DNA from 2 places in the Priestia sp. KCTC 13724 genome. Region 1 is predicted to be linked to the other one. Evidence: riboswitches for the same ligand, from Rfam matches in the RefSeq annotation. Region 1 holds a riboswitch; the other holds the start of a gene.
What was found. Region 1 has a riboswitch for glycine ahead of gcvT (glycine cleavage system aminomethyltransferase GcvT). Riboswitches for the same ligand answer to the same signal wherever they lie in the genome.

Region 1 (12,298 bases):
AGCCCATTACGTTCGCCTTTATTGGTATCGTTATTCTACTTATGTATATGTCAGTCATGATGCCAATGCTAGAAATTATGTCGAGTTTATAAAGGGGATTCAAACATGTTAAAAAATGAGAAAGGTTTTACTTTAATTGAGATGCTCATTGTTATGTTAGTTATTACAGTGCTATTGCTTATTATGGTGCCAAATGTATTAAAGCATAACGCTGTTATTAACAATAAAGGATGCTCGGCTTTAGTGAAAACAGTGGAAGCACAAGTGCAGGTGTATGAGCTTGAAAACGGAACAAAGCCTACTTTAAACGAGCTTGAAAGCGGAGGATACTTAAAAGAAGGAACGGTGTGTCCAAATGGTTCGAAAATTACAATAGGTACGGATGGACGCGTATCAGCGAGTGATGGAAACTCGTAAAATGAATCAAAAAGGCTTTACGCTAATCGAGTCCTTAATCGTGTTAGCCATTGTGCAAGTTATGGTGTTAATCATCGTCATCAATTTAAAACCTCTTATGGCCCACTATCAGTTAACCTCATTTTTACGACAACTTCAAGCAGATACCTTTTATACGCAACAAATAGCCATCACTACTCAGCGTCCGGCAAGGCTTACATTTGAGCCAGCCAACTCCCGATATTTGTTGCTTAAGATTGGAGCTGAAAGGCCCATTATGCAAAGAGGTTATCATTCGAATATTCGAGTTGTGTTTAGCAGTGGTACAAGTTCGATTCAATATAATGAGCAAGGAAATATTTCGCAGGCAAAAAGCTTGTTTATTTCAAGTAACAAAGAAACATATAAGGTCACGTTCCAAATTGGAAGAGGACGCTTTTATGTTACGAAAATATAATAATCAAACAGGCTTCACATTACTGGAAATGCTAGTAGCATTCAGTGCGCTGATTATGCTCACCGCTGTGATTGTTCCTTTATATATTCAAGCAATACAAGCTGAAAAAGATAAGAAGCGAATGTATGTAGGAGATGCGCTTTTGTATGAAAAAGTCATGACGGATGCTGATCAAAAGCACTTACTCTCTGAAAAGAGGATGTATAACGGGGTTGAATACCTCCTTGTATTCAAAGAAGAACCGGTTCCAAAGTGGTGTGTTTCTTGGAAAAGAACTAATCAGAAAATCATAGAAAGATGTGAATCTACGTTAAAATGAGGAACCAAAAAGGTTTTACATTAGTAGAAATGTTGCTTAGTTTAACGATTTTCTTTGTAATAGTATCCTTTATTCCGCCTGTCTTGTCATTGGCTAACCAAAAATATGCCCCTGATGACCTAGCAACAGAAATGGAATGGGAAATCTTTATTCAGCAGTTAACAAAGGAGTATCGAAGAGCGCATCATGTTAGCGTTAACGAAAGAATTTTATCATTACGAATAGATGGAGAGCCTTTAGTTACGTATGAACCTTTTAATGATAAGGTTCGGCGTAGGGTTGACCAGAGTGGTCATGAAGTTGTCTTGCAGTTTGTGAAGTTAATTGAGTACAAATACGAAAGCAATCTGCTTCATGTTAAGGTGGTATATAAACACGGTGAAATTCATGAAACAACGATTAAAACATTTATGGATGTTGAATAAAGATAGGAAAGCGTACCAAGCGGGTTTTGCGCTTCCCTTTGTACTAGCCTTTAGTGCGCTATTTTTATTTTTACTATCCCACCAGTTGGTGTATTTTGTAACGAAAAGTACGTTTTATGCCGAAGTAAATCAGCGCTATGAATTAGACTATTTACTGCAAAAAGGAGTCCGAGATTTACAAGCAGACGTTCAAACAAATAATTTTTCACAAGAAAGCGATGGGGTACTAACTTATGATTCAGGAACCGTTAAGTACCAAATACTAAGGCAGACAGAGGATAGTGTGACTATTCAAGTTCGCTGCGCTACAAAAGAAGAAAGACAGCTTATTCATACAATTACTTTTCAGCGAGAAAGCGGTAAGGTAATTGCCTGGGTTTAGAGATAGAGCAAAAAACCTTGAGTTTATGAAGAAATCAAGGTCTTTTGTTGTTAATCATCAAATTCAACATCTTTATCATTAATATTTGATTTTTACATGATGATGTTCTACATTACGCTTTGAATGGTTAGTGAAAGGAGGCCCAATCACAACCGTTTCATCAATGGGTTCCAATGCTTGTTTAATTTGGCTTTCGTTGACATTATAAGCTTTTTGAAACACTTCAGGAGGTGTTAAGCGAAGGATGTCTGAACCTTCTGCTGATTCAAACTGGTCGTTATTAAAGAAAAGGTGAAGGGAGCTTCTTCTGTTAATGGTTCAATCCAGTGCCACCAACCCATTGGGATAAATGCTACATTTCCTTTTTTAATACGATACGTATGCAGGGTGCTCGTATCGGGATCTATAATTGATACCTCGACTTCTCCAGAAATCACCACATCTAACTCCCAAGCATTTGGGTGCCAATGGGGTTCTCTCATATAGCCTTTAGTTAAATATAAGTCTACAAAAGCTCAACCAATCATGGCAGGGAGCTGTGTAGATGTTACTTGATACGCAATGTTGTTGGTGTTTCGTTTAAATAATACGCTGTTTTGGTAGTTAAACGATAAGTTTGGTGTACCAGACGTCTTCTTAATATTCGAATTATCAGGAACAAATCCAGAATGACTCATAGTTGTTTCAACCTCTTTCTTACAAAAGAATATAACGTATCATATTATTAGTCAGGAAAGAATGTGTTACATCATCACAAAGTTTTCTTGCTTTTGATTAATAGCTTTTCAGCGAGGATATACTAGTTCGTAGGAGATGATGATGTGAAAACAAACGACTACGTGAAGTACGTAACGCAGCAGCTTGTTCAATATATGGATCAACCGAAAGAAATTCGTAAAACCAAACGAATTGAAAAGAAAAAGACACGAGATCCGTTTTTTAATAGGTGGTTTGGAATGATTCCTCTTTCATTTCAAATCTGGTATCGAAATACGAAAAAAGGTAAAAAGTAGCCTGCGCTCTTTTTACCTTTTTTATTTATAGAATGTTTTATACGAAATGACGTGAAAGGTGATGATTAACAGTTTGTTCAGACAAGTAAAACAATCCGCCGTTTACAATTTTCGTTAAAATAACAGGCTCATATAAATCTTGTAAAGCCTGTTTTTCTGTCGTATAGCTTTCGGGTAGCTCTTCCATATTCTCATAGAAATGATCTAAAAGTGCAAGGTCTTCATACCATCTTTCTTGCGCTTTTTTTGCCCAATCCATCGGCTGCTTTGAAATGTGATCTTCCACATAAGCTGATAATCTTGAAATTCCGCTTTTGGGGCGAATAATTGGCGATAGCGTAAAGCAATAATCAGGAATCTTTGACGTGAAGTTTTGTTTGGACATCATCAGCTGAAAGTTATCAAGAATCGCTCCCGTAATTAAATTTAACCCAAGCGATAGTAATTCATCTTTTTTTCGGTCACACTTATACGAAACCTTCATATTTAAAGCAAGCCAAGGCTGAAGTGAACGCTGCGATTGTGAGTGAGAATGCATTTTTTCATATAAGTGAACGAATCCTCCAAACTTTTGGGCTGACCCAAAAATTTGATGTAAACGCGGTGAGCCAAAGTGAATTTTTTCGCCTTGTACAGATGAATCATCATAAGTTGGATCGGTGATAAACGTAAGTGAAGCAGGATTAGGTTTCCCGCCTGTTTTTTCAATATAATGCCAATAAAAAGGTCGGTTCATAAGCTCTTTATCCATTTCAATAGTAAGCTGAACCTTCAAATAAGATGGGTCGTCTTCTGTCAAGTCACAGTTATGTGCCGTGAAATATTTTTTGAGAAATTGATGAATTTCAGTTTGCTGCATGCTGTTCACCTTCTTCATCTTCGTGATATTCAATAATGGATGTAAGATTGTTCATCTTAATTTTCATTTCTCCTTCACTTCGTGAATGAAGAAGAATATCTTGAATGTGATCTTCAATGTTATCAATTTCTAGTTTGGTTAAAATTTCATCGAGCTCACCAACAACACGCTCAAATAAATTTATTTTTTCATAAAGTAGCTTTAAAATATGTTCTTCGACTGTATTCTCAATTGCTAGATTATAAATGTGCACATCATGCTGTTGACCCAGTCTATGAACGCGTCCAATTCGTTGCTCTAATCTCATTGGGTTCCAAGGTAGGTCGTAGTTAATGATATGGTGACAGAATTGAAGGTTAATTCCTTCACCTCCAGCTTCCGTTGCGATAAAAACTTGAGCATGGCTTTCAAAAAGCTGTTTCATCCAGTCTTTTTTTCCACGCTTAAATCCACCCCTAAACGGAACAGATGTAATACCGTGTTGTTTTAAATACCACTGTAAATAAAGCTGAGTTGCTCGATATTCCGTAAAAATGATGACTTTATCATTAATCTGTTGAATTAATTCAATTACCTTTTCTGCTTTCGCATTTTGAGGAACGGTTTGTACTTTTTCAAGGAGTGGTTTAAGCATCTGAGTAGCTTTTTCACTGTTTTCGTCCTCTTGGCGTTCAAGCATGCTTTTTAAGGTCATAAATACTGCTTCGCGACTGCTACAAGCTTCGCGCTGCAATGTTAAAATTGCAAAGGAACTGCTGGGTAAATTTGAATGTTGCTTAAATGAAGTGATTTGATCATACAACTCTCGTTCTTCAGATGAAAACTCAACAGGAACGGTTTGAACAATTCGTTTTGTCCATTCAATACCTGTGTCTTGCCTGCGGTTTCGAATCATCACTTTGTTAACGAGTTCCTTTAAATACTCATCATTTTGAACAGAACGTTTCTTAGCAGAAAATAAATCAGCAAAATAATCTTTGTTTCCTAGGTGGCCTGGTTTTAATAACGAAACTAAGTTGAAAATCTCTTCTACTCGATTTTGAATTGGTGTCGCTGTTAATAATAAGCAGAACTTTTTCTTTAAGCTTTGAACAAACTCATAGTTTTTTGTTTTATTATTTTTTAGTTTATGAGCTTCATCGATGATGATAAGGTCATAATCTTGTTCTAATACAATTTCGCGATGAGGAGAGCGCTTGGCTGTATCAATGGATGATACTACTATGTCGCATTGCTCCCACACGTATGTTTTCTTTTGTGGAACAGCAGGAATAAAAAATTTATGGTTAAGTTCCATTGCCCATTGGGATACAAGTGATGCTGGTACAAGAATAAGGGCTTTTTTCACAAGACCACGAATCATATATTCTTTTAAAATGAGTCCTGCTTCAATTGTCTTTCCAAGCCCCACTTCGTCAGCTAAAATCGCTTTTCCATTCATTTCTTCTACCACTTTTTTAGCTACTTCTAACTGGTGTGGATGCGGGGTTAGGTCTGTTAAATGGCGAGGTGCTTGCAGACCTTCAAATTCAGTAATTAACGTTTGCTCCTCGATTTCATATGCTAATTTATACATTTCCCAATCAGACCAAGAGCCGTCTTGCTCAAGTTTATTTAAAAAAGTAGATTCCCATGCTTCATCTTTCTTCATACTGATGTTCATCGTTAGTTTTGCTCCTTTCTGAAAGTTTTTATTGAACTGCTGAACAGAATCATGTAGGATAAAAATATATTTTAGAAAATTCAAAATAGAAAATAGATTGTCACTAAATGAACTATTTTGTTATTGATGTGTGTAAGTAATAGTTTCTTAGTAGTATGCCCAAAATTACAAACTTTATAGAGGCGAATGATGACAAGGGGAGAGACTGCTTTAAAGTGGCGCCGAAGGAGCAAACAACATGTGAATCTCTCAGGCAAAAAGACTCTTGTTGGACGCAACTCTGGAGAGCGTCTATTTCGAATAGACCACCCACGAGGCAAACCTATTTAACGGGTAAACTTTCAGGTGAAAAGGACAGAGACTTCCTGCTATACAGCAGGGAGTTCTCTGTCCTTTTTTATGTGTAAAAAAGATACGATGATTCCCCGAAACCAAAGCAAATGGCCTTATATGAGGAGGATGTTAAATGACTGAGCTAAACAAAACACCACTTTACGATGTCTATCAACAGTACGGTGGAAAGATTATTGATTTTGGAGGTTGGGCTCTTCCAGTTCAATTCTCATCTATTAAAGAAGAACATCATGCGGTTCGTACAAAAGCTGGCCTGTTCGATGTTTCTCACATGGGAGAGTTTGATGTAAAAGGGACAAATAGCTTGGCATTTTTACAAAAAGTTATGACGAATGATGTTTCAGTATTACGTCCAGGTAAAGCACTATATACCGCGATGTGCTATGAAGATGGGGGCACAGTGGATGATCTCCTTGTTTATCAAAAAGGAGAAGATGACTACCTGCTTGTTGTAAACGCAGCAAATATTGAAAAAGACTTCGAATGGCTACAGCAGCATAAGCCAGAGGGTATTGAGCTTGTAAATCGTTCAAGTGAGTTTGCTTTACTAGCTTTGCAAGGTCCAGCTGCACAAGGTGTTTTACAGAAATTAACATATGAATCATTATCTGACTTGAAACCATTTACATTTAAAGATGATGTAGAAGTAGCAGGTGTGAGAGCGCTTGTTTCACGTACAGGTTATACAGGCGAGGATGGTTTTGAACTGTACTGTTCTGCATCAGATGTAGTAACGCTTTGGACTGAGCTTTTAAAAAGTGAAGAGGTAGTTCCGTGTGGATTAGGAGCACGAGATACGCTTCGTTTTGAAGCAACTTTAGCTTTATATGGTCAAGAGCTTTCAAAAGATATTACGCCAATTGAAGCACGTATCGGATTCGCAGTGAAAACGGATAAAGAAGATTTTATCGGCAAAGAGGTATTAAAGCGTCAGCGTGAAGAAGGACCAAACCGCAAGCTTGTTGGGCTTGAAATGATTGATAAAGGAATTCCACGACATGGATATGAAGTGTTTAGTGAGGAAGAAGAGATTGGCTTTGTTACAACAGGCACACAATCGCCAACTTTAAATAAAAGCATTGGTCTTGCACTTATCGATGCTAAACATGCTGAGCTAGGTACAGAAGTGTATGTGCAAGTGCGAAAAAGACGTTTAAAAGCAAAAGTCGTGAAGACACCTTTTTATAAGCGTTCAAAATAATGTTGGGTAATTAAAGAGAGGGGACAAAAGAATGGTACATCGTTATTTACCAATGACATCAGAAAATCAGCAGCAAATGTTAAAGGCAATTGGCGTGTCTTCAGTGGATGAGTTGTTTTCAGATATCCCAGAAAGCGTTCGTTTCCAAGGGGAATACAATATAAAAAAAGCGGCCTCAGAATCTGAGCTAGTAAAAGAGTTAACAAACTTAGCTACTAAAAATAAGAACGTAAAGGAATACGCTTCATTTTTAGGAGCAGGTGTTTATGATCACTATATGCCAATTATTGTTGATCACGTTATTTCGCGTTCAGAGTTTTACACAGCTTATACACCATATCAGCCTGAAATTTCGCAAGGAGAGCTGCAGGCTATCTTTGAATTTCAAACGATGATTTGTGAGCTAACAGGAATGGATGTTGCCAATTCATCCATGTACGATGGTGGTACAGCACTTGCTGAGGCAGCCATGTTAAGTGCAGGTCAAACGAGAAAGAAAAAAGTGTTAGTTTCAGAAACAGTTCACCCTGAATCACGAGCTGTGTTAGAAACGTACGCAGCAGGTCAGTACATTGAAGTAGTAGAAGTACCAAGCAAAGACGGCGTAACGGATCTGACGGTGCTGAAGGAGCGCATGGATGATGATGTAGCGGCTGTCATCGTTCAGTATCCAAACTTCTTTGGTCAAGTAGAACCTTTAAGAGAAATTGAAGCCATTGCTCATCAAGGAAAAGGAATGTTTGTTGTATCAAGCAATCCACTATCTCTTGGATTGTTAACTCCTCCGGGTCAGTTTGGTGCTGATATTGTTGTAGGAGATGCACAACCTTTTGGTATTCCAACACAGTTCGGTGGTCCTCACTGCGGCTACTTTGCTACAACGACAAAGTTAATGCGTAAAATTCCAGGACGCTTAGTTGGTCAAACGATTGATGAAAATGGTAAGCGCGGCTTTGTCTTAACGCTTCAAGCACGTGAGCAACATATTCGCCGTGATAAAGCAACTTCAAACATTTGTTCAAATCAAGCGTTAAATGCACTTGCAGCTTCAGTAGCGATGACTGCCTTAGGAAAGCAAGGGGTAAAGGAAATGGCTACGCAAAATTTATCAAAAACGCATTATGCATATAACGCATTAAAAGCAAGCGAAGTAGATGTTGTTTTTAATGGGGCATTTTTCAATGAGTTGGTTGTAAAACTACCTCAACCTAGTAAGGAAGTAAATCAAAAGTTATTAGCGAAGCATATCATTGGTGGCTATGATTTAGGCCGAGACTATCATGAGCTTAAGGATCACATGCTACTTGCTTTTACTGAACTCCGTACAAAAGAAGAAATCGACCAACTTGTGAAGGAATTGGGGGATCTTTATGCATAATCAACATCAATCGCTTATTTTTGAAATGAGTAAAGAAGGACGCGTTGGCTATTCATTACCAGAACTAGACGTGCCGGAAGTAACCAGTACGGAAGTGTTGCCAGCAGAATATGTACGTACCGAAGCACCAGAACTTCCAGAAGTGTCTGAGCTAGACATTATGCGTCACTATACTGCTCTTTCAAAACGTAACCATGGAGTAGACTCTGGCTTTTATCCGCTTGGTTCTTGTACAATGAAATATAATCCAAAAATTAATGAATATACAGCCCGTATTCCAGGCTTCGCTAATATTCATCCACTTCAGGATGAAGAAACGGTTCAAGGTGCTCTTGAGCTCATGTATGATTTGCAGGAGCACTTAACAGAGATTACAGGCATGGATGAAGTTACGCTTCAGCCAGCAGCAGGTGCTCATGGTGAGTGGACGGGGTTAATGATGATTCGTGCCTATCATGAAGCAAAAGGTGATACGAAGCGTACGAAAGTAATCGTTCCTGATTCAGCTCATGGTACAAATCCAGCCTCGGCAACAGTAGCTGGATTTGAAACAGTTACTGTAAAATCTAATGAGCATGGTTTGGTAGACTTAGATGATCTTCGTAAAGTAGTAAACGAAGAAACAGCAGCTCTTATGTTAACAAACCCAAATACGTTAGGTCTTTTTGAAGAAGATATTTTGGAAATGGCAGAAATCGTTCATGCAGCTGGTGGTAAGCTTTATTATGACGGAGCGAACTTAAATGCTGTATTAAGTAAAGCACGACCAGGCGATATGGGCTTTGACATTGTACATTTAAACCTTCATAAAACATTCACAGGTCCACACGGTGGTGGCGGTCCAGGTTCTGGTCCAGTTGGTGTAAAAGCAGATTTAATTCCATTTTTACCAAAACCGGTACTAGTCAAAACGGAAAGCGGCTTTACTTTCGACTACAATCGCCCACAGTCCATTGGCCGAGTTAAACCGTTTTACGGCAACTTTGGTATTAACGTACGTGCTTATACGTACATCCGCTCTATGGGTCCAGATGGTTTAAAAGCGGTAACGGAAAATGCGGTATTAAACGCAAACTACATGATGAGACGATTGTCAGAGCATTATGATTTACCGTTTGATCGTCATTGTAAGCATGAATTTGTTTTATCAGGGAAGCGGCAAAAGAAACTCGGTGTTCGCACGCTGGATATTGCGAAGCGACTGCTTGATTTTGGGTATCATCCACCGACAATTTACTTCCCTCTTATTGTCGAAGAGTGCATGATGATTGAACCAACTGAAACGGAATCAAAAGAGACGCTTGATGCGTTTATTGGTGCAATGATTCAAATTGCAAAAGAAGTGGAAGAAAATCCGGAAATCGTTCAAGAAGCACCTCATACGACGGTTGTGAAGCGATTGGATGAAACGCTTGCAGCAAGAAAGCCTGTACTCCGCTATCAAAAATAAACCACAAAAACAGCCCCTTCTTAGATGAAGGGGCTGTTTTTGTGGTTTATTTTTTTGTTTTAATTTTGCCGTTCCAAGCTTTGAATCCGCCTTTTAGGTCATGAATCTCTTTCACACCATGCTTGCGCAAGAGCTGAGCAGCACGACCAGTTCGCATGCCACTTTGGCAGTAAATATAAACAGGTTGATCAGTACGGAACTCCTTTATACGCATACGGAACTGTGAAAGAGGAATATTTCTTGCTCCTAAAATATGTCCGTTTTCAAATTCATTTGGTTCGCGAATATCAACTAGCTGTGCTTTACGATAACCGCTGCGGAATTCTTCTTCCGTTAACGTTTTCATAATGCGACGTTGGTAAAAAAACATTACGACAGAATAAATAATAATTGCCGCAAGTACAATGATTAGTGCCCACATGTTGTTTCTTCCTTTCTTCGACAAAATACATAGTCTTATTATATAAGTGAATGAAATTAGAAGTAAAGGGATTCTTCTTGAAGTCATGATAGTTTTTACGAAAGAAAAGTAAAAAATTACTGCTTCACTTTTCTTTTCCTTCTGCTTATCTTTTGGTAGACTAAAAAACGGATTAAGTTTATTACATATGTAAATGTCTACTATACTAGTTAGGGATGAGAAAAATGAAGCAAAAATGGAGATTCATTGATTCAAAAGAACGTTCGCCATATTACAATATGGCACTTGATGAAGCGCTTTTAGAGTGGCATAGCACTGGTCAAATACCACCAACGATTCGATTTTACGGCTGGAATCCTCCAACATTATCAATTGGTTACTTTCAAAAAGCTGAAAAAGAAATCAATTTTGAACAGGTAGATAAATTAGGATTAGGATTTGTGCGTCGACCAACAGGGGGACGAGGCGTTTTGCACGACGAGGAGCTTACTTACAGCGTCATTGTATCGGAAGACTATCCAAACATGCCTAAGACGGTGACAGAGGCGTATCGTGTCATTTCAGAAGGGTTATTAGAGGGATTTCGTTCGCTGGGTCTGGAAGCATATTTTGCAATCCCTCGCACAGAAGAAGAAAAAAATAGTTTGAAAAATCCACGTTCATCTGTTTGTTTTGATGCACCTTCATGGTATGAGCTTGTGGTAGAAGGGCGTAAAATTGCTGGAAGTGCACAAACGCGTCAAAAAGGTGTAATTTTACAGCACGGTTCTATTTTATTAGAGATTGACGAAGATAAATTATTTAGCGTATTTAATTATCCAAATGATCGTGTGAAAGAGCGAATGCAGCGTGCGTTTCGTTCAAAAGCTGTTGCAATCAATGCTATTGCAGGCCGTAAAATCCAAATGGAAGAAGCGAAGGAAGCATTTTATAAAGGCTTTGCTAGCGCTTTAGATATTGACTTAGAACCTTATGAATTAACAGAACAAGAAGAGCGTTACGTAGAAGAATTAGCACAAAAGAAATATGCTTCTGTTGAATGGAATTTTAGAAGATAACGATTGCTTAGGAGCACACTATTTAAGCTGTGCCCCTAAGTATTTTATCTAGCTGAAGAAAGTAATTGATGTAAAAGTCAAATACTTTTTTAATGTAAAAAAATATTTTTCTTGACATCTATCTATATGTAGGTGTTTGGGTTTTGGTTGAATACTACATGTTGAATTTGTCCAATCCGTGTGGTAAGTTATTGATAGTTGAAATTTTGCTTTTTTCAAAATAAGGTAAATGATTGGTAAAATAGAGCACGATTGGTAAGGGAGTTGTCAGAATGACTGTTATAGTTAATCAAAAAGTAAATATGAATATTGAAAAGCTTAATCAAGATATTGAACGCTTTCCACAAGTACACCCAATTACACCAGATATGAAAATTACTCATAAAGGCGTATCTCGACTCGTAATGTTAGACCGTTATGCGTTTAAAGATACGGAAAAACTTACGTTATCAAAAGGAGACTTTGTTGTTTTAACCGTAAAGGAAGACCCTAAGTTTCCAGCTCGAGGACTTGGCTATGTGGAAAGCATTAATTTTGACCAAAAGATGGCAGTCGTAAAGGTTGAAGATGAGTTTCGTGGAGCGTTAGCACCTGAAGAAGCAGAAAGTGGACTTATTACTCGTTCATTAGACGTAATTGAAAAACCACTTGAAATCTTCTATGAGCAAATTGCAAAGCGTAACGCTACTGGGTTAGCTTCCGCTGAACAAACGGAAGAGAAGCGAAAAGAATGGTTTGAAAAATTCTATCAAGAGCTTGTTCAAATGAACTTTGTACCAGCTGGACGCGTTCTGTACGGAGCGGGAGCTGAAACGGATGTTACATACTTTAACTGCTATGTAATGCCGTACGTAAAAGATTCTCGCGAAGGAATCTCCGAACACCGTAAGCAAGTCATGGAAATCATGAGTCGAGGTGGAGG
Region 2 (12,298 bases), on a different contig from region 1:
CACTGACCTCTATATACTAAATCGTTCCATTCTGGAATCAAATTATAAATTGGACAGCCCGATGTAAAAGCGTTAATATCCATCCCCATATGACAAAATGGAGTTGCACAATCCATACATCGTGCTCCTTGTCGACTCAGTGCTTCATCAGATAAAGGAGCAGCATATTCGTTCCAGTCACTTAAACGTTTTAAAGGATCTCTTTCTTTGCCTTTTTCACGTTTAATTTCCATAAATCCTGTTGGTTTTCCCATTTTACTCTCCCCTTTCTTACTGAGCTACCGCTTCTTGTTGTTTTGAAATTGACTTTTTTTCTTGCTGTGCATTTTCTTCAAACGCGCTCATGATTGCTTCCTCTTCAGAAAGCCCCGCTTCTTTTTGTTCTTCAATTCGAGTAATCATACGCTTATAGTCATTTGGAATAACTTTTACAAACTTACTGCTCATTTGTGACCAGTTTTCTAAAATAAACGCTGCTTTTTGGCTATCTGTATATTCAAGGTGACGCTCAATCATCGCTTTTACTTCGTCAGCTTCTTGAGCTTCTAAACCTTCAAAACCAATCATTTCTTGGTTACATAGTTTCTTAAATTCTGCTTTATCATCTGCTAGTACGTATGCAATACCACCTGACATACCTGCACCGAAGTTTTTACCAACAGTTCCCAGAACAACAACTCGACCGCCTGTCATATACTCACAGCCGTGATCACCGATACCTTCTACCACAACATGCGCACCGCTGTTACGAACTGCAAATCGCTCACCTGCTCTGCCACTTACATACGCTTCACCACTTGTCGCACCGATAAACGCAACATTTCCAACAATAACATTATCACCTGAAACGATAGTGGATTGCTTTGGCGCAGATACTGTAATCTTTCCACCTGACAAGCCTTTACCGATATAATCGTTGGCATCTCCTGTTAAATGAAGCGTCATACCAGTTGGAATAAATGCTCCAAAACTTTGACCAGCTGAACCTGAGAAGCGAAGCGTAATCGTATCCTCAGCCAATCCTTTCTCACCATAACGCTTGGTGATTTCACTACCAACAACGGTACCTACCACTCGGTTTGTATTGTGAATATCTAACGAAAGATCCACTTGATATTGCTCTTCAATCGCTTGCTGTACAGCAGGTAAGATTTTTTGCACATCTAGAGACTGGTCAATTTTATGATTTTGCGGCGTCTTAAACGTACGAACACCCTCTACCTGATGTAAAAGTGTTGTCAAATCTAAATGCTGCGCTTTCCAATGTGACTGTGCACGTTCACTAACATGCAGCACATCTGTACGTCCAACCATCTCTTCTACCGTTCTGAATCCTAACTCTGCCATAATTTCACGAACTTCTTGTGCAACAAAGCGCATATAGTTTACGATATGATCTGGCTCACCTAAGAACTTTTTACGAAGCTCTGGATTTTGTGTTGCTACGCCAACAGGACATGTATCTAAATGACAAGCACGCATCATGATGCAACCTAATACAATTAGCGGAGCCGTAGCAAATCCGTACTCTTCTGCACCTAAAAGTGCTGCCATAACAACATCTTTTCCTGTCATTAGCTTTCCGTCTGTTTCTAGCACTACTTTCTCGCGAAGACCGTTTAACATTAACGTTTGGTGAGCTTCTGCTAAACCTAGCTCCCAAGGTAGGCCCGTATGTTTAATACTCGTTTTTGGTGACGCACCTGTTCCACCGTCGTATCCACTAATAACAATTACATCTGCCACACCTTTTGCAACACCAGCTGCAATCGTCCCAACACCTGCTTTTGATACAAGCTTAACGCTAATACGAGCGTTACGGTTGGCATTTTTCAAGTCATGAATAAGCTGAGCTAAATCTTCAATTGAATAAATATCATGATGTGGCGGAGGAGAGATTAAGCCTACTCCCGGAGTAGATCCACGTACATCTGCAACCCATGGATATACTTTGTTCCCAGGCAGCTGTCCACCTTCTCCTGGCTTAGCGCCTTGAGCCATTTTAATTTGCAACTCATCAGCATTCACTAAATAGTGACTTTTCACACCAAATCGCCCTGATGCAATTTGTTTAATGGCACTGCGACGGTTATCACCGTTTTCATCAAGCTCATAACGTCTTGGATTTTCTCCACCTTCACCACTATTGCTTCTAGCACCTAATTTATTCATCGCAATTGCTAATGCTTCGTGTGCTTCTTCACTCAAAGAACCAAACGACATAGCACCTGATTTAAATCGCTTGACAATAGAATCCACAGATTCTACTTCATCGATTGAAAGAGCTGGGCGTTCTTGTTTAAAGGCAAAAAGGTTACGTAAGAACCCGATGCGTTCTTCGTTTGCAGCTTCTGAAAACTGCTTAAATAAATCATAGTCACCTTTTCGACAAGCCCATTGTAAGGTATGAATCGTTTTCGGGTTAAACGCATGATGCTCACCTGTTTTTCGCCATTGGAAGTCACTTCCTGACTCTAAAGTCTGTTCGTACGCTTCAGCATAAGCTGCTTCGTGTCGTGTGCGCGCTTCTTTTCCAATGACATCTAAGCCAATTCCTCCTAACTGAGATGCTGTACCTGTAAAGTAAGCTGCAATAACTTCTTCACCGATTCCAACTGCTTCAAAAATTTGAGCTCCTCGGTAACTTTGCACAGTAGAAATCCCCATTTTAGACATTACTTTTACAACGCCTTCGGTAACTGCTTTTACATATTTCGCTACCGCTACTTGATAAGAAGTTTTTAAATTGCCAGCTGCAATTTCATAATCATACGTTGCAAACGCTAAATAAGGATTAATTGCATCTGCTCCATAACCAATTAAAGCTGCAAAATGATGAACTTCACGAACTTCTCCAGATTCAATAACTAAGCTGACTTTTGTACGACTACCACGACGAATTAAATGCTGGTGAAGAGCACTTGCAACTAATAAAATTGGCATTGGTGCACGGTTTGCATTAATCTCTCGATCACTTAAGATTAAAATACTAGCACCCTCTACGATTGCTTTTTCTGCATCGTTAAATAAATCTTCTAAAGATGCTTTCAAATCATCCTTAAATACCGTTGAAAGAACAGCACTCTTGAAACCTTTAATGCTATCTTCTTTTAATGTTTGAAGCTGTCCATTCGTTAACACTGGTGTTTCTAGCTGGATGCGACGACTATTTTCTTTTGTTGGGTGTAGCAAATTGCCCTCTGCACCTAGCAGCGTCATTGTTGACGTCACCAGCTGCTCACGAATTGCATCAATCGGTGGGTTCGTTACTTGTGCAAACAACTGTTTAAAATAGTTGAATAAGGACTGAGGACGATCTGAAAGAACTGCAAGTGGCGTATCATTCCCCATTGAACCTAACGGATCTTTTCCTTCGTTCACAACCGGCAGTAAATATTTATGAATATCTTCATACGTATAGCCAAACGCTTTTTGACGAACAACTAAGTCATCAAAAGATTCTGGCTTTTCATCAGCTGAAGCAGCTAACTTTACCATCTGCTCATCTAACCACTGCTGATACGGTTCCGCTTGCGCCATTTCAGCTTTAATTTCTTCATCTGAAATGATGCGTCCTTCTTCTAAATCAATTAACAACATTTTCCCTGGGCTTAAACGCTCTTTATAAAGAACATTGTCCTCTTCTACTGGAATAACCCCTACTTCAGAAGAAAGGATAATATAGTCATCTTTTGTCACATAATAACGCGCTGGACGCAACCCATTTCTATCTAAAATTGCACCAATTTGTTTTCCATCAGTGAATGAAATAGCAGTCGGTCCATCCCACGGCTCCATAAGAGCACTATGGTATTCATAAAATGCGCGCTTCTCATCAGACATATGAGGATTTTCAGTCCAAGGTTCTGGAATCATCATCATTGCAGCATGCGCTGGCTTTCTACCTGCTAACACAAAGAATTCAAGCGCATTATCTAGAATGGACGAATCGCTACCTTCACTATCTAAAATTGGCAGTATTTTATGAAGATCTGAACCAAAAGCTTCTGATACGAACTGCTGCTCACGTGCTTTCATCCAATTTTGATTTCCACGAAGCGTATTAATTTCTCCATTGTGAATTAAATAACGGTTTGGATGCGCGCGCTCCCAGCTTGGAAACGTATTTGTACTAAAGCGTGAGTGTACTAAAGCAAAAGGAGATGTAAAGTTTTCATCTTGTAGGTCAAGATAAAATGCATCTACTTGCTCTGGTGTTAATAAACCTTTATAAACAATCGTTCTGCTAGATAAGCTTGAGAAGTAAACGCGATTTTTACGCTCTGCTGCCCAATATTCAGCTTGTTTACGAATAATATATAGTTTGCGTTCAAACGCTAAATCATCTGTAATACTTTCATCTGCACCAATAAATACTTGGCGCACGTGCGGACAGCTTTCCTTTGCTACTTTTCCGATTTTTCCGACATTTGTTGGTACAGTTCTCCAGCCTACAAGCGTTTGTCCTTCTTGTTCAATTAAAGCATTGATATACCCTTCGATTTCTTTTTGTTCTTGCTCATTATTTGAGAAAAAGATCATACCTACACCGTAGCGACCTTTTTGAGGTAATGAAAAATCAGTACATGCTTTTGTGAAAAAGTCATGTGGAATTTGAACCATTAGTCCCGCTCCATCACCCGTTAGCGGATCACTTCCTTGACCACCGCGATGATCGAGTTGACAAAGCATATTTAGTCCTTTTTTTACGATGTCGTGCGATGCCACTCCTTTTAAGTGTGCATATAATCCGATTCCGCATGCATCGTGCTCAAACTCAGGACGGTAGAGACCTTGAGCTTTCGGCATTTGATTGTATGTCATATTTTTCTCCCCCGTTCGTTTTCTTTATCTATTTATTAAGACCACTTGTTTATATTTTAAGTTTTCAAATTAATATAAACAATATATAATTTAGATGAAACCAATCTCATTTTGATATATAGAAAAGGAGTAAGCCGATGGAACTTAGACAATTACGCTATTTTATGGAAGTTGCCAGACGTGAGCACGTATCTGAAGCAGCTGAACATTTGCATGTTGCGCAGTCTGCTATCAGTCGACAAATTGCCAACTTAGAAGATGAACTGGGCGTGGAGTTATTTCAAAGAGAAGGAAGAAATGTAAAGTTAACGTCGATTGGAAAGCTGTTTCTAGAACATACAGAAACGGCCATGAAAGCAATTGATTACGCAAAGGAACAAGTGGATGAATATTTAGATCCTGAGCGAGGAACGATTAAAATTGGATTTCCTACCAGTCTATCAAGTCATCTATTGCCTACGATTATATCTGCGTTTAAAGAGAATTACCCAAACGTCGCTTTTCATTTAAGACAAGGGTCTTATAAATTTCTAATTGAATCCGTTAAGAAGCGGGATATTAATATTGCGTTTTTAGGCCCTGTACCAGTAGACGATGAAGATATTGAAGGGCACATTTTATTTACAGAAAAGATACTGGCACTTGTTCCTTCAAGTCATCCTTTAGCAACACAGGAAAATTTACGCCTCCGCGATTTACGTAACGAAGATTTCGTTTTATTCCCAAATGGATTTGTGCTTCGTAAGATTGCCGTAGATGCTTGTAAGCAAGCTGGGTTTATGCCAAATATCTCATCTGAAGGTGAAGATTTAGACGCAATTAAAGGGCTAGTCTCTGCAGGTATGGGAATTACACTTTTACCTGAAAGCACCGTTTCTGAAACAACGCCCAGGTTTACAACAAAGATTCCTATTCACACACCTGAAGTAAAACGAACAGTCGGAATGATTATTCCAAGAAACCGAAATTTAGCACCTTCTGATCAAATTTTTTATGAGTTTGTTAAATCCTTTTTCGCTATGTTAGAACAGTATAAATGAAGAAACTCTTCATTTATACTGTTCTATTTTATATATGCTTAAAAAATATTAAGGAGTTCGTTTACCATTAAGACAATAAACAATAAAATACAGACAGCTAGCATGATGTTATTCCATAATGGATTACGATACTGTTTTTCTACTCGCTTTGAATTTAAAAGCCAAAGTAGCGACAGGGCTAAAAATGGCATAAATAACGCTCCTAGCGCCCCGTATGCCATAATAAGGCCAACAGGCTTTCCAATAAACAATAAAAGCATGGAAGGAAATGTTAACCAGATTAAATACGCACGGTATGGTTTGGTTTTCTCCACGACGACCCCTGGATTTTTCGCCTCTTTTTTCATAATGCGAACAAAATCAGCAAATAGATATGGTACACCGTTCCATACCCCTAACAATGACGTAAAGGAAGCTGCCCAAAAACCGATTAAAAACAGCCAGCGCATCGGTTCATTAAAGCGCTCGCCTAGCATACTCGATAACTGAATAAGACCTTGTTCACCACTCAACGTTATGCCTGTCCCAAATAAAAACTCCGCTCCTACTACGAGAAGAGACAGCGTAAAGATAGCGGTTACAATATAAGCAACAGCTGAATCAAGGCGCATAATTGAAATCCACGAACGATGGTTCCAGCCTTTTTCACGAATCCAGTATCCGTAAGAAGCCATTGTAATAGAACCACCTACTCCTCCAATTAAAGCTAGAGCGTTCATCAGCGATCCTTCAGGTACTTTTGGTACCATGCCTCCAGCAAGTGCTGTTAAATTTGGAGATAGTAATATGGCAGTGCCTACAACCGTAACAAACATGATGCCAACAAAAACAGTCATTAGCTTTTCAACCAATGCATATCTCCCATTCCAAACTAATAAAAAACCAATAAGTGCATGAATAATAGCCCAAGCCCAAAGCGGGAGCTGAGGAAATAACGCATGCATGGCTAAGGCACATGATGATGAAACAGCAGCTCCAAATACAAACCCCCAAATGACTGAATACACTCCAAAATAGCTGGTAGCCCATTTCCCCATTGAATTCCAGCCTTCTAAAATAGTTTGTCCAGTTGACAATTGCCATCTTCCTACGCCTTCATTTAAGTAGTACTTTAAAATGGCCCCTACTACAATAGCCCATGCGAACGTCATCCCAAGCGTCGCTCCCGCTACCAATGCGGCTACTAAATCCCCTGCTCCTACACCCGTTGCAGCCGTAATCAATCCCGGACCTACTTTTGAAAGTCGACTCCTCAGCCGAGTAGGTGCTTCATTCGTATGTAATTCTACAGTCATACAATTCCCTCCTTTGTTTTACTAGACTCTCGTTATCTATTATACTATTTTTTGTAAATTTTAGAAAGTTTAGATTTTTCAACCCTTTCGATACTTTATTTATCATTGACGCTTTTTTCTTTTTTCTACTATACTGAAATGATGAACTCTTTAATGAAACAAGGTGAATCTATGGACTTTAAAATTAATTTCTTATCTTTTTACGTCATCCAAGTAGATGGTAAAGACGAGCAAGCAGACAAACGCTACAAGCATTTTCAAACGCTGAATACAGAAGAATACGAAGAAAGCTCAATTAAAGACTTCTTAGACGGTGAGTTTAAAAAAATTGTTAAACGTAAGGTTGAACGCCATCCAAAAGCTGAACAAGTTCCTACAAAGCTTGGTTACTTTGTCACGGAACCTGGGCACGCATTAGATTCTAATCCTAACTATAATTTATTTCATCGCACGCGCTTTGCAACGGCAAAGGAGGAATTTGAGGAAAATAGCGAACAGTTTATTCACGCATATTTAGATACCGCAGCTGTACGAGGCGGTGCTTTTTTAGTTATATCCGCTGTACCGCGCAAATATTTCGATCAGGCGTTTGTATTTATTTTAAAATGTGATTTTGAGCCCAAAGTTGCCTCAATCACCGATGAATCAACGCTCATTCGCCATGTCGAAATGGCCATTACAACCAAGAACATGAAGTCTATTCAATACCCATACATGCCTGAAGAAGGCATGGTCGAAGAAAGCGAACTTGTCATCCACCAAGCGTCTCACGCTCGTTACTTTGAAGATTTCTTGAAATTTATTGACTACAACGAGCCGATGCCTGAGGTTATGAAAACACAAGTGATGGATATGGTGCGTGAACACGTCAGCGAAACGTTTGAAGCAGAAAGCGTAGAACTTGAACAGTTTGAGTCGGACATGGAACTGTGGGCAACAAGTGAAAAGCGTGAGCTTCAAGAACGTTTGGATACCAATCAAGTTATGGAAGCTGCTGCTCATATCGTCGAGCATACGCCTGATGCCGAGCTTAAAATGAAGCTTGGCGAAACGGAGATTAAAGGACTGTTAGCGGATTTCGGGGAAAATATTCACTTAGCGAAAGTGAACGGACGCTACGTGGCGTTAATTGAAGCAGAATCGATTTTGTTTGAAAAAGGCGCGTCTCCGATTGAGTTTCATAAGCCTGGGGATTTGCACGGGATTATTGAGAAAATCAGCAGTAAGCGCTGGGAAGAATGAGCCAAAAATAATAAACGGACGCATCTATTTTTTACTTTACTTGCAATACTGAACTGTTTCTGTTATTCTTAAGAAGAATTATTTTTGTTCGGCAAGGATTGACAAGTTAACAACTTTCGTCTGAAGATTTGAGCAAGAATAGTAACACAATGTGTGCAAAGCACACGAGGAGGCAACAACAATGGAACAAGGTAAAGTAAAATGGTTTAACGCAGAAAAAGGTTTTGGATTCATCGAGCGCGAAAACGGAGACGATGTATTCGTACATTTCTCAGCAATCCAAAGCGAAGGTTTCAAATCTTTAGATGAAGGTCAAGCTGTAACTTTTGAAGTAGAGCAAGGTCAACGTGGACCTCAAGCTACTAACGTTCAAAAAGCGTAATTAATACGGACATCTATGTACAGACTCTACTTGTAGAGTCTGTTTTTAATTTACATTGAAATTTGGACATAATAAAAACCCTACTCACGAATGAATAGGGAACATCAAAACACAGATAGTAACTGGTAAAGAAAATGGTAAACTTAGTATAGCATAGTATTCTTATAATACCTAATTTTTTATTACACATCTCATGATAATCAGTAACTAGCCATCCACTGCGATATCCGCCCTCTCCCTCTTTCTCCTCGTCTTAACTTTCACTTATTTGTACAGTTACAATAATTTGTTTACATTCTACTTTAAATATTCTCAAAATACAGTATTTTAAGCTCATGCCTTTTTTAACTAATGGCACATTAAACAAACAATCACTACTTTAGACTCAACTGTAAGAGCTATTTCAGATGGCTCAATAGAAAATGCAGATACAAGCTTTTGGGACACGCTTGCCTCCCAAACAACTCGCCCTTCTGGAGAAGACGAGTAATAAAAATTATCACAGGAAAGCGACTGATAGGCTCTTTCCTTTTTTTCTATTTATAACAATTGTACCCTTTTCCCTTTGCTGAACTATTGATGAAAAGCCTTAGCTCCTACCTCTCCTCTCACCTTTTGCTTCCATTGCTCTATTTTTAAGTGTGATATAGCACAAAACACTCTCCCATTCTAAGTAAACATGATGAAACAATAGAAATGTTCAAAAAACATTGACTATCTTTTCTTTTGTTGATATGATTTTTCTATTGGTTTTTGAGCCAATGTTAAATTGAATATTCCCCAAGCAATGATTGTTGTGGATAACACTACAACAGGAGCAGCTTCTGGAGAGACCGCTTAGGCGGCGCCGAAGGATTCACAATCTCAGGCAAAAGGACAGAAGAGTAACGATACATACGTATGTTATTCGATGACCTATTCGAGATTGGATTCTTCCAATCTCTTTTTTTATTTTCTATATTATTTTTGAGGTGATTATTATGCAACAAAAGCGCGCTGTGGTTAGCGTAATTGGACAAGATCAAGTAGGGATTATTTCAAGCGTCACAACTGTCTTATCAAATCAAGGTGTTAACATCCTCGATATTAGTCAGACAATATTACAAGATTTCTTTACGATGATGATGATTGTCGATGTATCAGCTATTGAACTAAACTCGCTACAACATTCTTTAAATAACGTTAGCGAAGAGCTTGGTTTAAAAATTCACGTGCAGCTTGAAGAAACGTTTCAAGCTATGCATCGCGTATAAAAGGAGGAATAAATATGAGTATTGCTTTAACAGAAATGATGGAAACCATCCGAATGGTTCAAATGGAGAACCTCGATATCCGTACAGTAACAATGGGTATCAGTTTAAGAGACTGTGCTGATTCTAACTTTGAAACAATGAATCAAAATGTCTACAACAAAATTGTTTCATATGCAGGTGAATTAAAAGAAACTGCTGAACAGGTTGAAAAAGAATATGGAATTCCAATTGTAAATAAGCGTATTTCAATTACTCCTATCGCAGAGATTTTAGGTCATACAACGGTTGAACAAACAATCACGCTCGCTAAAACATTAGACCGTGCTGCACAACAGGTTGGTGTCGATTTTATCGGAGGCTTCTCAGCTCTTATTCATAAAGGAATTTCAAAGAGTGATCAAACGTTGCTAGACGCGTTACCTGAAGCTCTTAGCGTAACAGAACGCGTTTGTTCTTCAATCTCAGTAGCCACCACTCGTACCGGTATTAATATGAATGCTGTAAAACAGCTCGGCGTTATTATTAAAGAAGCGGCTAACCGTACAAAAGATCGTGATGGCATTGCTTGCGCCAAGCTGGTTGTGTTCTGTAACCCTGTTGAAGATAATCCATTTATGGCCGGGGCTTTTCACGGCTCAGGTGAAGGTGAAGTGGTCTTAAACGTAGGTGTTAGTGGCCCTGGTGTTGTTTTAAATGCACTAAAACGTCATCCTAATGCTGATTTAGGTGAGGTATCTGAAGTAATTAAAAAGACGGTATTTAAAATTACGCGCGCTGGTGAGTTAATTGGACGCGTAGTGGCTGAACGACTAAACGTTCCCTTTGGCATCATGGATTTATCACTGGCTCCTACTAATGCTATTAACGACAGCGTTGCTGAAATTTTAGAAGAAATTGGGTTAGAACGTGTGGGTACTCATGGTACAATTGCTGCGTTAGCACTTATGAACGATGCTGTGAAAAAAGGAGGCGCAATGGCTAGCTCTTACGTTGGTGGTCTAAGTGGGGCTTTTATTCCAGTCAGTGAAGATAACGGGATGATTAAAGGTATTACCGACGGTTCTCTAAATCTATCAAAACTTGAAGCGATGACCTGCGTATGTTCTGTTGGTTTAGATATGATTGCTTTAACAGGAGATGTTAGTCCTGCTACGCTTTCAGGAATGATTGCTGATGAAGCGGCAATTGGAATGATTAACAAAAAAACAACCGCAGTACGCGTTATCCCTGTTCCCGGTAAAAGTGAAGGTGAAATGGTAGAATTCGGTGGTCTTCTAGGACGAGCTCCAGTCATGGGTGTTAACCCTTATAGCTCTGAGCGATTAGTAAATCGCGGTGGACGAATTCCCGCTCCCCTACAAGCATTGATTAATTAAGTAAAAAGAGTCAGCGTAATCATTACTCTTCACGCTGACTCTCTTTATACGCTTGCAGACAAGATTTGCAAATGCAAGAATGACTAGATTTTGCTTTTAACGCATCTGGAAACTCTTCTTCTGCGCACCAGCAAGTAAACTCTTCTTCTTTTAAAACATGCTGACATCCATTCTTTTTTCCACACAGTGGACAGGTTATGTTAATCATAACTCACTCTTTCTTTACATCCCAATGTGTAGCTTTATCAAAGATCGGCTTCCATATGCGCTCCGGTAAATAGCCAACTCCGTAGGAAGAACCAAGACCCATTGTTGATACAATAAGATGACGACATCCTTTTTCCCAAAACCTGCTGCTTGCTTTCACCTTTACATCCTGAATCTTTCTGCGCTGCATAACCGTTGTTTTTCGAGTAATAAACTGCGATCGAATACTTAAAAATTCATGGGTCATCGCTACGCCTCCTTGGTGATATCCAAACCATGTTAACAACGAAGTAGCTAACAAAATGACAACCACTCCCCACACAAGCTGAACTTTCCAAAAGCTGATTGCTACTGCTGCAATGCAAGCTGTAATGAAGACATATGATAGCTTATACCATACATAATTGCGCACTACGTTTGGCTTAAACTCAAGATAACGATAAGTAGGAAGATACTCTGAAAAAACCTCCGTTATTTCCTTTTGTTTTAAAAATGGGTGTAAATACACTTTTTGCTCTAAATCAGAAGTTACGACTTTTAACGAAATGGCTCCCCAACCAAATAAACGCTGAAGCAAACCTTCTTCAACTGTAACCGCCTTAATTTTTTCAAAAGGAATCGTAAGCGAGCTTTTGTTTAATAGCCCGTATTGAACTTGAAGGTGCTTTTCATAGCGCTC

Region 2: another riboswitch for glycine. It lies ahead of AC1UFB_RS08815 (ACT domain-containing protein); the one in region 1 lies ahead of gcvT (glycine cleavage system aminomethyltransferase GcvT).

What each region holds. Positions count from the first base shown of each region.
Region 1 covers NZ_JBXDLD010000171.1:76,711-89,008, forward strand. The annotation lists gene comGB (competence type IV pilus assembly protein ComGB) at 1-92, shown strand, start outside; gene comGC (competence type IV pilus major pilin ComGC) at 106-417, shown strand; gene comGD (competence type IV pilus minor pilin ComGD) at 383-853, shown strand; gene AC1UFB_RS19715 (type II secretion system protein) at 837-1,172, shown strand; gene comGF (competence type IV pilus minor pilin ComGF) at 1,169-1,597, shown strand; gene comGG (competence type IV pilus minor pilin ComGG) at 1,560-1,979, shown strand; partial or broken gene AC1UFB_RS19730 (cupin domain-containing protein) at 2,058-2,656, opposite strand; gene AC1UFB_RS19735 (YqzE family protein) at 2,801-2,992, shown strand; gene AC1UFB_RS19740 (YqhG family protein) at 3,030-3,851, opposite strand; gene AC1UFB_RS19745 (DEAD/DEAH box helicase) at 3,838-5,514, opposite strand; glycine riboswitch at 5,701-5,789, shown strand; glycine riboswitch at 5,793-5,874, shown strand; gene gcvT (glycine cleavage system aminomethyltransferase GcvT) at 5,981-7,069, shown strand; gene gcvPA (aminomethyl-transferring glycine dehydrogenase subunit GcvPA) at 7,101-8,447, shown strand; gene gcvPB (aminomethyl-transferring glycine dehydrogenase subunit GcvPB) at 8,440-9,897, shown strand; gene AC1UFB_RS19765 (rhodanese-like domain-containing protein) at 9,944-10,318, opposite strand; gene AC1UFB_RS19770 (lipoate--protein ligase family protein) at 10,543-11,376, shown strand; partial or broken gene AC1UFB_RS19775 (ribonucleotide reductase N-terminal alpha domain-containing protein) at 11,649-12,298, shown strand, end outside.
Region 2 covers NZ_JBXDLD010000058.1:5,541-17,838, forward strand. The annotation lists gene gltD (glutamate synthase small subunit) at 1-254, opposite strand, end outside; gene gltB (glutamate synthase large subunit) at 271-4,824, opposite strand; gene gltC (glutamate biosynthesis transcriptional regulator GltC) at 4,962-5,864, shown strand; gene AC1UFB_RS08795 (Nramp family divalent metal transporter) at 5,903-7,159, opposite strand; gene AC1UFB_RS08800 (DUF3900 domain-containing protein) at 7,331-8,401, shown strand; gene AC1UFB_RS08805 (cold-shock protein) at 8,583-8,783, shown strand; partial or broken gene AC1UFB_RS08810 (carboxypeptidase) at 9,142-9,273, shown strand; glycine riboswitch at 9,598-9,673, shown strand; gene AC1UFB_RS08815 (ACT domain-containing protein) at 9,764-10,036, shown strand; gene AC1UFB_RS08820 (PFL family protein) at 10,051-11,412, shown strand; gene AC1UFB_RS08825 (cysteine-rich CWC family protein) at 11,435-11,620, opposite strand; gene AC1UFB_RS08830 (PH domain-containing protein) at 11,624-12,298, opposite strand, start outside.